Regions from separate parts of the Leucobacter sp. NPDC058333 genome, predicted to be linked through region 1. Evidence: predicted binding sites of a transcription regulator. Region 1 holds the regulator's gene; each other region holds the start of a gene.
What was found. Region 1 encodes LexA, which represses DNA repair genes until DNA is damaged. Its sites were predicted from a motif close to TCGAACANNTGTTCGA; they were not measured.

Region 1 (4,743 bases):
GGAAATATCGACGACCGCCTGAGCGAGCGCCTCATCGAGCGGGACGAGCGCGTCACCGTAGCGCGAGATGCCGACTTTGTCGCCCAACGCCTCCAAGATCGCCTGTCCGAGCAGAATGCCCGTGTCTTCAACCGTGTGGTGCACGTCGATGTGCACGTCGCCAACCGCTGTGACCGTGAGGTCAGTGAGTGAGTGCCGCGCGAACGCGGTGAGCATGTGATCGAAGAACGGCACGCCGGTCTCAATTTGCGACGAGCCAGTACCGTCGAGGTCGACACTCAGGGTGATCTGCGACTCGCTCGTCGATCGTGTGAGCGAGGCGGTGCGCGGAGCTGCAGTCATGGTTGTCAGTCTATCGGCCGCGAACAACCGTCAGTCATCCAAACTCGGGCAGCCCTGTTGGTTACTCCCCTGCCGAGCGAGCGCCACCAGGGCCGAGCGCGGTGATGGCTTCGATAACCGCTGTGGTTTCGGCCTCCGTACCCGCGGTGATGCGCAGGTGCCCCGGGATGCTGAGGTTACGAATCAGAATGCCGCGGGCGAAGAGCGCCTCAAACGTGGCTGCCGGATCGGCGAAGCCTCCCACCAACAGGAAGTTCGCGCCAGAGGGGTGCACTACGTAGCCAAGACCCGTGAGGGCCTCAGCGATACGATCGCGCTGCCCGCGAATATCAGCGACCGTGGCGAGCATCGCCTCAGCGTGCCGCAGCGCAGCGGTCGCCGCGGCCTGCGTGAGCGCCGAGAGGTGATACGGCAGACGGACGAGCCGAAGCGCGTCGATGATGGCGGCGTCTGCAGCAAGGTAGCCGAGCCGCACGCCCGCAAATGCAAACGCCTTGCTCATCGTGCGCGACACGAGCAACCTGTGTCGCCCGGGGAGCAGTGCGACAGCACTTTCGTGTTCGGCGTCGAATTCTTGATAGGCCTCGTCGACGATCAATATGCCGTCGAAGGCGTCATAGGCTGCGAGAATCACCTCTGAGTCAAGCGTGGTTCCTGTTGGGTTGTTCGGCCCGCACAGTATGGCAATGTCCGGCTGGTGCTCTCGCAGCGCTTCAACCACCGACTCGGTCGTGAGGACGTAATCATCAGGACGCTCGACGGGAATCCAGTCAGTGTCGGTCCCAGCGGCAAGCAGCGGGTACATCGAATAGGTCGGCGTAAAACTCAGCAGCGACCGCCCAGGCCCCCCGAACGCCTGCAGCACCTGCTGCAGCACCTCGTTCGAGCCGTTCGCCGCCCAAACCTGTTCAGCGGCGAGGCCGTGACCCAGGTACGCCGCAAGGGAGGTGCGAAGCTCCACGAACTCTCGATCGGGGTACCGATTCACTCCCGTGACCGCGTGTGCGAGCGATTGCACGATGTCAATCGCAACCTCTTCAGGAATCGGATGCGTGTTCTCGTTGACGTTCAAGCGCACAGCCACGGTGTCTTGAGGGGCACCGTACGGCTGCTGGCCGACAAGGTTGTCGCGGAGAGGAAGATCGCTCAGGCTGGTCACTTCACCAGTCTAAAGCCGCGACCGGCGAGCCGGAACTGAGCTACACGCCGAGGTCATCTCCGGATACAACGATCGGGTTGTCTGAGTATCGCAGCGGAACCGCGATCGCATCGCCCGCCTGCACTGACGAATCGTTCAGCTGATTCAGCTGCACAATTTCAGTAACGAGATCACGTGGGTCTGCGGCGGGATCAAGGTCGGTCGCGAGCGACCAGAGCGATGAGCCGGGCTGCACCACGACGTACTCGAACTGCTGCCCGTTCGACCCGTGGGCCGAGGCCATCGCTTCGGGCGCAGCGAACGCCGCCACGAGCGCGAGAAGGGCCGCGACCAAGACAGTCGCGAAGGCACCAAACACGATGCGCCCGCGACGAGTCAGGCGGATCGATCCCGTCGACACGGTGATCTCTCGTGAATCCTGACTCAGAACCGCTGATGCGCTCATGATGACTTCCCTTCTGTTCGGATGCCCTCGGATTTCCCACCCGTGCGAACATCTGTTTCGAATATATATACGATGATTCGAAACCGCAAGGGATTAATCGAAGATATGTTTCGATTTTTTTCGCGACACTCGAACACGTGTTTGCCAGTGTTCGAATACCGCGGCTAGGGTTTCGGTCAACGGGATCACTGAATCAGCAACCACCGACATTCATGGATCGCGACAATCCCGCACCGCCTTCGGGCTAGAAAGGACCAGCGATGAGCAATGCAGCTGCGCCCCGATCCACGAAGCCCCTGAGTGAGAAGCAACAGGCGATTCTCGAGTACATCGCCCGTTCGGTGGAAAGCCGCGGCTACCCGCCGAGCATGCGCGAGATCGGCGACGCCGTTGGTCTCTCTTCCCTTTCGAGCGTCACGCACCAGCTCAGTCGCCTGGAGCTCGGCGGCTACATCCGCCGCGACCCGAACCGTCCCCGTGCACTTGAGATCCTGGTCGAGCTCGCGTCGACGGCCAGCGCGATCAGCGACGCCCCCGCACAGCAGCCCGTCGAAGCAGCGTTCGTGCCGCTTGTCGGCCAGATTGCTGCTGGCGTTCCCATCACCGCCGACCAGCAGGTCGAAGAGATTGTGCCACTCCCCCGACAGCTAGTCGGAGACGGCCAGCTGTTTATGCTGCGCGTAGTCGGCGAATCTATGATCGACGCCGCCATCTGCGACGGCGATTTCGTCGTTATCCGCCAGCAGCGAGAGGCAGAGAACGGCGACATCGTCGCCGCAATGCTCGACGGCGAGGCAACCGTAAAGGTGTTCCGTCGGCGAGACGGACACACTTGGTTGCTTCCCCGCAATAGCGCCTTCGAGCCCATCCTCGGTGATCACGCTGAAGTGCTCGGGCGAGTTGTCGCTGTGTTCCGCTCGGTGTAGCGCCCGGCACTCCAGGAAGCCGCGCTCAGACCATCCGTCGAGCGCGGCTTTTTTACGGGACTTGATTTGTTTGATCGCGTCCAACTAGCCTGGGAGCATGATCAGCACCGACGATGCACCTGCAGTGCGAGCCTCCTCGCCGCAGCTCGGACAGCCGCAGCCCCCATCCCGAGTGGAATCCCGATCCGTGGGTTTCGCCCCCGACTTCGTGCCATACGAGCACGGCCTGGCACTGCAGGCCGAGGCCGCAGCACGCCTCGAGGGCGGCTCTCAGCTCGGAACGATCCTGCTGCTCGAACACCTCCCGGTGTACACGGCTGGCAGGCGATCCGATCCAGACGAGTATCCAAGCGACGGCACACCTGTGGTGCCCGTCGATCGCGGCGGGCGCGTCACCTGGCATGGGCCGGGTCAACTCGTGGCCTACCCCATCGTGCGTCTGCGCCCACAGGTGGGCGTTGTCGATCTCGTGCGCGCGCTCGAGGAGACGATCATCGATGTGATGGCCGAGTTCGGCCTCTCCGGTCGACGCGTTGAGGGCCGGTCCGGCGTGTGGGCAGACGCTGCAGACGGCCAGCTCGCCAAGGTCGCGCAGATCGGCCTACACGCCAAGGCAGGAGTAATCACACACGGGCTGGCAATTAACTGCAGCAATGATCCAGCCCCGTTTTTGAACTTCGTGCCGTGTGGCATCAGAGACGCGGGAGTCACCACTTTGAGCGAGATCGCCGGCCGCACCATCACGCCAGCGCAGGTCGCGGAGCCCCTGCAGAGTCGCCTCGAGGCTACTCTCGAAGGGGTCATCGCATGAGCGCGCAGCGCCTCCCCTCAACCGGAACTCGACCGGAGCCGGAGGGCCGCAAACTGCTGCGCATCGAGTCCCGCAACGCTGAGACCCCAATTGAAAAAAAGCCATCGTGGATCAAGACGCGCGCCCGCCTCGGCCCCGAGTACCGCGAAGTGCGCGATCTCGTCGCCAAGGAAGGTCTGCACACGGTATGCCAGGAAGCCGGGTGCCCCAACGTATTCGAGTGCTGGGAAGACCGCGAGGCGACATTCCTCATCGGCGGTTCGATCTGCACCCGTCGCTGTGACTTCTGCATGATCGCCAGCGGCAAGCCGCTTCCGCTCGATCGTGATGAACCGCGCCGAGTTGCCGAGTCGGTGCGCACGATGGGCCTCAAGTACGCGACCATCACCGGCGTGACTCGCGACGATCTCCCCGACACCGGAGCCTGGCTCTACGCCGAGACCATCCGTCAGATCAACGCGTTGAACCCGGGTTCAGGCGTCGAGGTCCTCGCCGACGACCTTGGGGGCCGCCCGGAAGACCTCGCACAAGTCTTCGAGGCAGGACCGCAGGTCTTTGCGCACAATCTCGAAACGGTACCGCGCATTTTCCGCAGCATTCGGCCGGGTTTCCGCTATGAACGGTCCCTCGACGTCATCGCGCTTGCGCGACGCTCCGACATGGTGACCAAGTCAAACCTCATTTTGGGGATGGGCGAGACCCGCACTGAGGTCACCGACACCATGCGAGAGCTTCGCGACTCGGGCTGCGACATCTTGACACTCACGCAGTATCTGCGTCCGTCGACCTTGCACCACCCCATCGACCGCTGGGTGCGACCGGAGGAATTTACGGAGTTGCAACTTGAAGCAGAGGAAATGGGGTTCTCCGGGGTACTCGCTGGCCCGCTCGTGCGATCGTCGTATCGCGCTGGTCGGTTGTGGGCGCAAACAATGCTGGCGCAGGGGCGCCCGATACCCGAGACGCTCGCGCACCTCACGGAACGCTCTGCGAACTCGTTCCCGCAGGCGGTGTAGCTGAGATCGGCGAGCGGCGAGCGAGCACAAGCACCGCTCGCCGC
Region 2 (4,743 bases), on a different contig from region 1:
CGAGTCCATGCAGAACATGCAACAGCCCTCCGGTATGCCGATCCATCGCTACCGCCCGTTTCACGAGATCATCGATGTTGATCTTCCAGATCGCACGTGGCCCTCGAAGCGAATTACCGAGGCCCCGCGCTGGTGTGCGGTTGACCTGCGAGACGGCAACCAGGCACTCATCGACCCCATGAGCCCCGAGCGCAAGCGGATCATGTTCGATCTGCTCGTGAAGATGGGCTACAAGGAGATCGAGGTCGGTTTTCCGTCCGCGAGCCAGACGGACTTCGATTTCGTGCGGCACCTCATCGAAGACGATGCGATTCCGGCTGACGTGACCATTCAGGTACTGACGCAGGCACGCGAGCACCTCATCACCCGCACCTACGAGTCGTTGATCGGCGCGAAGCAGGCGATTGTGCATCTCTACAACTCGACGAGCATTCTCCAGCGGGATGTGGTGTTCCGTTCGGATCGCGCCGGTATCAAGCAGATCGCGGTCGACGGTGCGAAGCTGTGCCGAGCGAGCGAGCACATTTGTGCGGACACCGAGATCTTCTACGAGTACTCACCCGAGTCGTACACCGGTACCGAGCTCGACTACGCGGTCGAGGTGTGCAACGACGTGCTTGAGGTGCTCGAACCGACGCCAGAGCGCAAGGTAATCATCAACCTGCCGGCCACCGTCGAGATGGCAACCCCGAATGTGTACGCCGACTCGATCGAGTGGATGAGCCGGCACTTGAACCACCGTGAGAACGTCATTCTGTCGCTCCACCCGCACAATGACCGGGGCACCGCGGTCGCCGCTGCCGAACTCGGCTACCAGGCCGGCGCTGATCGCATCGAGGGCTGCTTGTTCGGAAATGGCGAGCGCACGGGCAACGTTGATCTCATCGCGCTGGGCATCAACCTCTTCACGCAGGGCATCGACCCGCAGATCGACTTCTCGCGTCTCGACGAGGTGCGTCGCACCGCCGAGTATTGCAACCAGTTGCGAGTACCCGAGCGTAGCCCGTGGGCCGGCGACCTGGTGTACACGGCGTTCTCGGGATCGCATCAAGACGCGATCAAAAAGGGCTTCGAACGGATGTCGCAAGACGCCGAAGCGGCGGGCAAGACCGTGGACGACATAGAGTGGGCAGTGCCGTATCTGCCCGTTGACCCAAAGGACCTGGGTCGGTCGTACGAGGCCGTGATTCGCGTCAACTCCCAGTCAGGCAAGGGTGGGGTGGCGTATCTGCTGAAGACCGATCATCATCTTGACCTGCCACGCCGCCTGCAGATCGAGTTCAGCTCGGTTGTGCAGAGCGTCACCGATTCCTCCGGTGGCGAGGTCTCGAGCGATGAGATCTGGCGCATCTTCCAGGACGAATACCTGCCGTCCCAGGTCGAGGATGCCGAGCGCTGGGGGCGGTACGAGATCTTCCGCACGACGGCGACGAGTGCCGGCGACGGCGTGACCGAACTCACGGTCGACTACCGAGTCGGCGCCGACGACCAGCAGATCACGGCGCGCGGCAACGGTCCGGTCGACGCCTTCATCAGCGCCCTGAACGAGGCTGGCCACGCGGTCACGCTATTCGACTACGTCGAACACGCGATGAGCTCGGGCGGCGACGCGGTCGCCGCATCGTACGTGGATCTCGAGGTTGACGGCCAGCGGCTGTGGGGCGTGGGTATAGACGCCGACACGAGCCGAGCGACGCTTGAGGCAATCATCAGCTCCGTGAACCGTGCGATCCGTAACGGCCAGCGCGAGGTTCAGGCAGCGACCGTAGACGCGTAGCGGCGGTTGGCAACAGCGCGCCACATCGATTTCGTACATATGTTCGAATTTTCGGTGTGGCGCTGCTGTGTTTGGAGCTCCGATCTTCTAGGGTGAACGTGTGATTGCTTCGATTCGCGGGCCAGTGCTCGCTGCGGGTGCTGGTTGGGTCGTCGTGGAGCTCGGAGGGCTCGGCATGCGTGTCGAGGTGCCGAGCGGACGCGTCGCGCAAGCCGTGCCGGGTGACGTTGTTCGGCTGCACACGTCGCTTGTGGTTCGCGAAGACTCGCTGACGCTGTTCGGATTTTCGACGGAGCCGGAACTCGCGGTGTTTGGCCACCTCATCGCCGTCTCGGGAGTAGGCCCGCGCAGCGCGCTCGGAGTACTTTCGGCGCTCACGCCCTCGGAGATCGCCGGGGCTGTGACGAACGATGACGATAAGCCCTTCCGTAAAGTGTCGGGAATCGGGCCGAAGACGGCGAAGCTCATCACGCTTTCGCTCGCGGGCAAACTCACCGAACTTGATCTCGGAGACGACGCTTCGGTCGCGGCCGTTGCGCCCGCTGACGCCCTGGCAGACGGCGTCAGCCAGGGCCTCGTTGGGCTCGGCTGGGGCGAGTCGGACGCGCAACAGGCGGTGCAAGACGCTCGCGACGCTGGTGCACCCGAAGACAGCGCCGGTCTGCTGCGGGCAGCGCTTGCGCTGTTGCAGGCGAGCCGCAGCGGCGGCCGCGGTTCTCGGAGCGGGCGATGACGGGCGAGCTTTCGGCCCAGGCAACGGCTTCGGAACAGGGGTACGAGGGCGCACTGCGGCCAGCGACCCTCGCCGAGTTTGTCGGTCAGTCCAAGGTGCGCCGGCAACTCGGGCTACTGCTTGACGCTGCAACCATGCGACGCCACACTCCCGACCACATCTTGCTGGCGGGACCTCCCGGGCTCGGAAAGACCACGCTGTCGATGATCGTCGCTGCAGAACTCGACAAACCCCTGCATCAGACCTCCGGGCCTGCCATTCAGCACGCGGGCGATCTTGCCGCTGTGCTTTCGGCATTAACCCCCGGTGAAGTGCTCTTCATTGACGAGATCCATCGCATGGCGCGCAGTGCCGAAGAGATGCTCTATCTCGCGATGGAAGACTTCAAAGTCGACATCATGGTGGGTAAGGGCGCAGGCGCGACCTCGGTTCCGCTCGATCTTTCGCCGTTCACGCTTGTGGGCGCCACCACCCGCGCGGGACTACTCCCGAACCCGCTGCGCGACCGCTTCGGGTTCACCGCGCACCTGGAGTTTTACGCTGATGATGAGCTCGCGAGCGTCGTTAGACGCGCGGCCGGGCTGATTGACTTCGCGCTGTCCGAGAGTGGCGTCGATGAGATCGCGCGGCGATCACGCGGCACACCGCGAATCGCGAACCGGCTGCTGCGGCGCGTGCGTGACTACGGTCTCGTGCACGACGTCGCTGGGAACACCGAAACCGTGCAGGCCGCGCTGTCGCTGTACGACGTCGATCACCACGGACTCGACCGGCTTGATCGCGAGGTATTGCGGGCGGTCGTAGAGCGCTTCAACGGTGGCCCTGTCGGCTTGTCGACACTCGCGGTGTCCGTGGGCGAGGAAGCCGAGACGATCGAAGCGGTTGTCGAGCCGTTCCTCGTGCGTACCGGGCTGCTGTCGCGCACGCCTCGCGGACGCGTCGCGACGCGGCTCGGCTGGGAGCACATCGGTGCGGTGCCGCCAGCGGCGCCGGCACCGTAGTCTGAAGTTGTAACTTGGCGCGGTCGGGAGCATTCACAGCGGCAACCCGTTAAACTGGTCCAATCTGTGTCTCACGAGAGGCGCACGTTCGCCTGTTGAAAGGACCACTGTGGCTCTGGACCCGATCACTATTGTGATGTTTGCGCTGATCGCGCTGTTGATCTTCTTCATGTTCCGGAACGGCAAGAAGCGGCAGGCTGCTCAGCAAGAGCTGCAGAGCAGCGTCCGCCCAGGTGCTGAGGTCATGCTGCAGTCTGGCATCTTCGGAACGATCGATTCGATCGATGAGGAGAACAACAAGGTCACGCTGCGCAGCGGTTCGTCGACACTCGTGGTGCACCGCAACGCGGTCACTCAGGTCGTCACGCCGTCTGACGCTCCCGTCGAAGACGCCGCCCCTGAGCTCGCTCCCGACGACGATCCTGCGTTCGGCGAGCGTCTCGGCGCAGCCGGTGCTGCGGGCACCGCTGCCGCGCCGGCAAGCGACGCCGCGCCGCTCGACGGCTCGAACGACGTGCACAACGATCCGTTCACTGCTGAAGTCGATCCGAGCCGCGATGGCGGCGACAACACCGACGTCGATGAGCAGGGAAACGGTTCAGCCCCTAAGGCTTGATCCCGTGGCCGCGGTTTCGACCGCGGCCACACCCTCTCCCGTTTAGAGAAAGCAGTCTGTCTTGGCGTCTTCACCCGCCGTCCGGAGGGCCCGTCGTTCCCTCATTTTCCTGTTGGTCTTCATCGTCGGGCTCGCCGGTTTGATCACGTATGGCGTCATGAGAAGCGACGCCACTTGGACCCCGAAACTTGCGCTTGATCTGCAGGGCGGAACGCAGATTCTGCTCGCCGCCGAGCAGACCGATGGCGAAGCCGTCGCCGGCGATCAACTGCAGCAAGCGGTCTCCATCATTCGCCAGCGCGTCGACGCTGCGGGCGTCTCCGAGGCCGAGATCACGACGCAGGGCAATCAGCACATCTCCGTGTCGATTCCTGGCAAGGCCGACGAGGCCACGCTGCAACGCATTGAGGCTTCAGCGAAACTCGACTTCCGCCCCGTGTTGACGTATGGCATCGGTGCGAAGCTCGATTCAGCGACGACGGACGACAAGGCCGACGACACGGCAAAGACCGATGCTGAGACCAAGGCTGAGTCAGAGGCAAAGGCGAAGGCCGATGCGGCCGCTGCGAGCGACGAAAACCTCGACCCTGAGAAGATTCCCGACAGTGCGGGGGAC
Region 3 (4,743 bases), on a different contig from region 1:
CTGCCCGGTGTGACTGTCGGCAACGCGCACAAGCTGCTCTGGGGTACCCTCGGCGATGATCATGCCGCCGCCGGAACCGCCCTCGGGGCCCAGGTCAATGACCCAGTCCGCGCTGCGGATAACGTCGAGATTGTGCTCGATCGTGATCACCGTATTGCCCTTGTCGACAAGTCCGTTCAACACGAGGAGCAGCTTGCGCACGTCTTCGAAGTGGAGGCCGGTGGTCGGTTCGTCGAGCACGTAGATGCTGCGACCGTTTGACCGCTTCTGCAGTTCGGTCGCGAGCTTGACGCGCTGCGCTTCGCCGCCCGAAAGCGTCGTCGCGCTCTGCCCCAGCCGCACATAGCCCAGCCCCACGTCCACGAGCGTCTTCATAAAGCGGTGAATCGAAGAGATCGGCTCGAAGAACTGCTCAGCCTCCGCGATCGGCATTTCGAGCACCTCAGAAATGTTCTTGCCCTTGTAGCGCACCTGCAACGTTTCGCGGTTGTACCGCGAGCCGCCGCAGACCTCACACGCGACATACACGTCAGGCAAGAAGTTCATTTCAATCTTCAGCGTGCCGTCACCCGAGCAGGCCTCGCACCGGCCGCCCTTCACGTTAAAGCTGAACCGGCCGGGTAGGTAGCCGCGCGTCTTCGCTTCGGTGGTTTCCGCGAACAGGTTGCGGATCTTGTCGAACACTCCCGTGTAAGTCGCCGGGTTCGAGCGCGGCGTGCGCCCGATCGGCGCCTGGTCAACGTGTACGACCTTGTCGAGGTGCTCAAGCCCGGTAACGCGTGTGTGCTTACCGGGAACGAGACGAGCACCATTGAGCTGGTTTGCGAGCACGCGATACAGGATGTCGTTCACGAGCGTGGACTTGCCCGATCCCGATACACCGGTCACGGCCGTCATGATGCCGAGCGGGAACGTCGCGTCGACGTTCTTCAGGTTGTTCGACCGCGCGCCCATCACCTTCAGCTCGCGCTTGCGGTCGCGCTTGCGACGACGTTTGGGGGTCTCGATGCTGCGCCGGCCCGCGAGGTAGTCACCCGTGATGGACTCGCGGTTGCTGAGTAATTCGTCGTAGTGCCCCGAGTGGACAACCGAGCCACCCTCGACGCCCGCGCCCGGGCCGATGTCTACGATCCAGTCGGCCGCTTCGATCGTCTCTTCATCGTGCTCGACGACAATCAGCGTGTTGCCGAGGTCACGGAGCTTGATGAGCGTCTCAATGAGGCGCCGATTGTCGCGCTGATGCAGGCCAATGCTGGGCTCATCAAGCACGTAGAGCACGCCCGTCAGCCCCGATCCGATCTGCGTTGCAAGCCGAATGCGCTGCGCCTCGCCGCCCGAGAGTGTGCCCGCGGCGCGCGCCAGCGTCAGGTAGCCCAGGCCGACCTCGATCAAGAAATCAAAGCGGAGGCGGATCTCGCGCAGCACCTGTGCGCCGATTTTCGCTTCACGCTCGGTTAACTCGACCTCGTCGAAGAAGCGCTTGGCGTTCAGCAGGCTGAGTTCGCCGACAGCCGCGATCGACTGACCGTCGACCGTCACCGCGAGCACCTCGGGCTTCAGTCGCTGCCCCTGACAGGCATGGCAGGGTACCTCGCGCAGGAACTCCGACCACCGGTCGCGCTTCGCGTCGGACTCCGCCTCGGCGTACTGACGCTCGATGAACGGGATGACACCCTCGAAGCCAGACGAGTATTTCATCTCGCGACCGAACCGGTTGCGCCAGCGCACGCTCACCTTGAAGTCGTTGCCGTAGAGCACCGCTTGCTGCACCTCATCGCTGAGATCTGACCATGACGACTTCAGCGAGAAGTTGAGATCGTCTGAGAGGCCAACGAGCAGCTTCTCGTAGTACTGATACAGACTTTTGCCCTGACTCGTCCACGGGATAATGACACCCTCGGTGATCGAGAGCTCAGGATCACCGAGTACGAGATCTTCGTCCACAGACATGCTCGTGCCGAGACCCGAGCACGTCGGGCAGGCGCCGAACGGAGCGTTGAACGAGAAAGTGCGCGGCTCAATCTCGGTGAGCTGGACCGGGTGCTGATTCGGGCACGACAACTGCTCGGAAAACTGCTGTACGCGGTCGTCGGCCTTCGCATCACGGTCGATGAAATCAATCGCGACAATGCCACCCGCAAGGCGGAGTGCGGTCTCAAGCGAGTCGGTCAGACGGCCGAGAATGCTGGGGCCAGCGACAAGTCGATCGACCACGACCGAGATGTCGTGCTTCACCTGCTTCTTGAGCTTGGGCGGATCCGAGAGCTGAATCATCTCGCCATCGACGAGCGCACGCGAATAGCCATTGGCCGCGAGATCCTGGAAGAGGTCGACGAACTCCCCCTTTTTCTTCCCCACGACAGGTGCGAGCACCTGGTAGCGCGTGCGCTCTTCAAGACCCATAAGACGATCGGCGATCTGCTGCACGGTCTGCGATTCAATGCGCTCGCCGCACACTGCACAGTGCGGCACACCGATGCGCGCCCACAGCAGTCGCATGTAGTCGTAGATTTCAGTGATCGTGCCCACGGTCGAGCGCGGGTTTCGGTTCGTCGACTTCTGGTCAATGGAGACCGCCGGGCTGAGCCCCTCGATGAAGTCGACGTCTGGCCGATCCACCTGCCCAAGAAACTGACGCGCGTATGCACTCAGGGATTCAACGTACCGTCGCTGGCCCTCAGCGAAAATAGTGTCGAACGCGAGGCTCGACTTGCCACTCCCGGAGAGGCCAGTGAACACCACCATCGAGTCGCGCGGAATCGCGATATCGATGTTCTTGAGGTTGTGCACGCGAGCGCCCTGCACGCTGATTTGGGAGTGCATTGCGGAGGAACGGATGGGGGTCGTGGTCTTCGAAGTCACTGCTCCATAGTACGCGCTCGCTACAACATATTCGAACATACCTACGATATTTTCGCCACCAGCGCACTGGACTCGCAGCCACTATCGAGTACTATTGGTGTAAGCAATCGAAAGGGCAGATCATGTCACTCGCGCAACTAAATCCCCGACGACCCACTCAGGCAGGCACGGTCGGCGATGCTGCACGGGACAGGCTCGTATCGATCGTGACGCACCTCGACGGCGATCGTCTGGAATCTGCAGAAGAACTGCTCGCGGGCATCCTCGCCCATCAGCAGGCCGACACTCGAACACTGACCGGTGCAGAGGTGAGTGCGCTCGCCAGATTTGGCGCGACCGAACACGAGTTGCGTGCGCCGAGCGCCCTCCCCGCCACGACACGGGGGGTGCTCGCGAATCAAAGCTTGGCTGCGCGCAGCGCAACCGTCACGGAGGCCGCAGAGCTCCTTGGGGTTACTCCCGCGCGCATTCGCCAGCGGTGCGCCGCAGGAACATTGATCGCCCAGCGCACGAGTGACGGGTGGCATCTTCCCCGTTTCCAGTTCCCCGAGGATCGCGAGCTGCGCGGGTGGGCAACGGTGGCACGCGCCATTCCACGCGGAACTCCGGTGTTGCTGGCTGAGCGCGTGCTCACCTCCCCCGCGCCCGCGCTTCGCAGCGGCGGCGAAGAGCTTGCCCCGTTCGACTGGCTCGTGCAGGGCGGTGACGCGGCCGCGGCGGCGAGGGCGGTCGATGACGCACTGCACCGGCTGCCATGAGCGAGCGACTGCCGGCGCCAGATACTTCGCGATTCCCCGACCTTGCATCGGACGCAAGCTGGGTGCGGGAGCTCGCCACCGGAACAGGGTTCGCGCGCATTTTTAAGGCCGGCGGCCCGCACCCCGCGGCGTGGTACGACTTTCGAACGTACGGCCCGGTCGACGCCCGGTTTGATCCCCACCCCGAGCCGCCGGGAGACTACCCGGAGTGCGGCGTCATGTATGCCGCCCTTGAGTCGCGCGCTACTACGAGCACCGGCGGCGACCCCCTCGCCGCATTCGCCGCGTGCCTGCTCGAAGTCTTCCAGTCCACAAGGATCGTGCGTCGCGGTGACGACGATTCGACGCTGGTGATCTTCGAGAATGCGCGGCCCCTGCGATTACTCGACCTCAGCGACAGCGACTGGATCACCGTTGCGGGCGGCAACGCTGCAATTTCTTCCGGTGACCACTCGGATGCTCGCTCGTGGGCGCGCGCAATCCACGCCCACTATCCCGAACTCGACGGCATCGTATCGGCGTCTTCGGTCGTGCCTACCGCTCGCGTCGTCGCACTCTGGTCGACCGCAGCGGATGCACTCCCACGGCACCCCCTCGCGCGGTTACGCCTCGACCGTGATGAACTCACTGGCATCATCGACCGAATCGCCGACCGGTACGGGTACGTGGTGTTGTAACCGCCCGCGACGTACGCTGATGCCATGACTCTGAACTTTGACTTCATTGGGATTGTGACCGCGGATCTTGGCGCGTCCCTCGCCTTCTATCGCTCGCTGGGTATCGACATTCCGCAGGGCCTCGACGACGAGGCGCACGTCGAGGCGGTGCTGCCGAACGGCATGAAGCTCGCCTGGGATCCGGTGTCGACCATGGCCGGCTTCATTCCCGGCTACGAGCTCCCGACGGGCGAGAACCGCATCGCGTTCGCGTGCAGCGCGGCGACGCCGGCCGAAGTCGACGAGGCGTATGCGGCCATCACCGCCGAACACCCCGACTCTTCCGGTACGGCGCCGTGGGATACGCCGTGGGGCCAACGGTACGCCACGGTGCGCGACCCGGACGGCAACACGGTCGACCTGTACGCTCCGCTCGCGACCGACGACTGAGTCGCGAGCGGTATCGG

Region 2: ruvA (Holliday junction branch migration protein RuvA) is a predicted target of LexA. The motif match lies at 1,809-1,824, and genes of this name have one in related genera.
Region 3: uvrA (excinuclease ABC subunit UvrA) is a predicted target of LexA. The motif match lies at 2,894-2,909, and genes of this name have one in related genera.

Annotation. Positions count from the first base shown of each region.
Region 1 covers NZ_JBHXHV010000001.1:1,366,691-1,371,433, reverse strand. The annotation lists gene hisB (imidazoleglycerol-phosphate dehydratase HisB) at 1-342, opposite strand, end outside; gene ACFWHR_RS06440 (histidinol-phosphate transaminase) at 404-1,501, opposite strand; gene ACFWHR_RS06435 (LysM peptidoglycan-binding domain-containing protein) at 1,542-1,946, opposite strand; gene lexA (transcriptional repressor LexA) at 2,207-2,872, shown strand; gene lipB (lipoyl(octanoyl) transferase LipB) at 2,970-3,683, shown strand; gene lipA (lipoyl synthase) at 3,680-4,699, shown strand.
Region 2 covers NZ_JBHXHV010000003.1:458,533-463,275, reverse strand. The annotation lists gene leuA (2-isopropylmalate synthase) at 8-1,777, shown strand; gene ruvA (Holliday junction branch migration protein RuvA) at 1,878-2,510, shown strand; gene ruvB (Holliday junction branch migration DNA helicase RuvB) at 2,507-3,511, shown strand; gene yajC (preprotein translocase subunit YajC) at 3,621-4,127, shown strand; gene secD (protein translocase subunit SecD) at 4,189-4,743, shown strand, end outside.
Region 3 covers NZ_JBHXHV010000003.1:214,074-218,816, reverse strand. The annotation lists gene uvrA (excinuclease ABC subunit UvrA) at 1-2,823, opposite strand, end outside; gene ACFWHR_RS11510 (hypothetical protein) at 2,985-3,620, shown strand; gene ACFWHR_RS11505 (RES family NAD+ phosphorylase) at 3,617-4,297, shown strand; gene ACFWHR_RS11500 (VOC family protein) at 4,322-4,726, shown strand.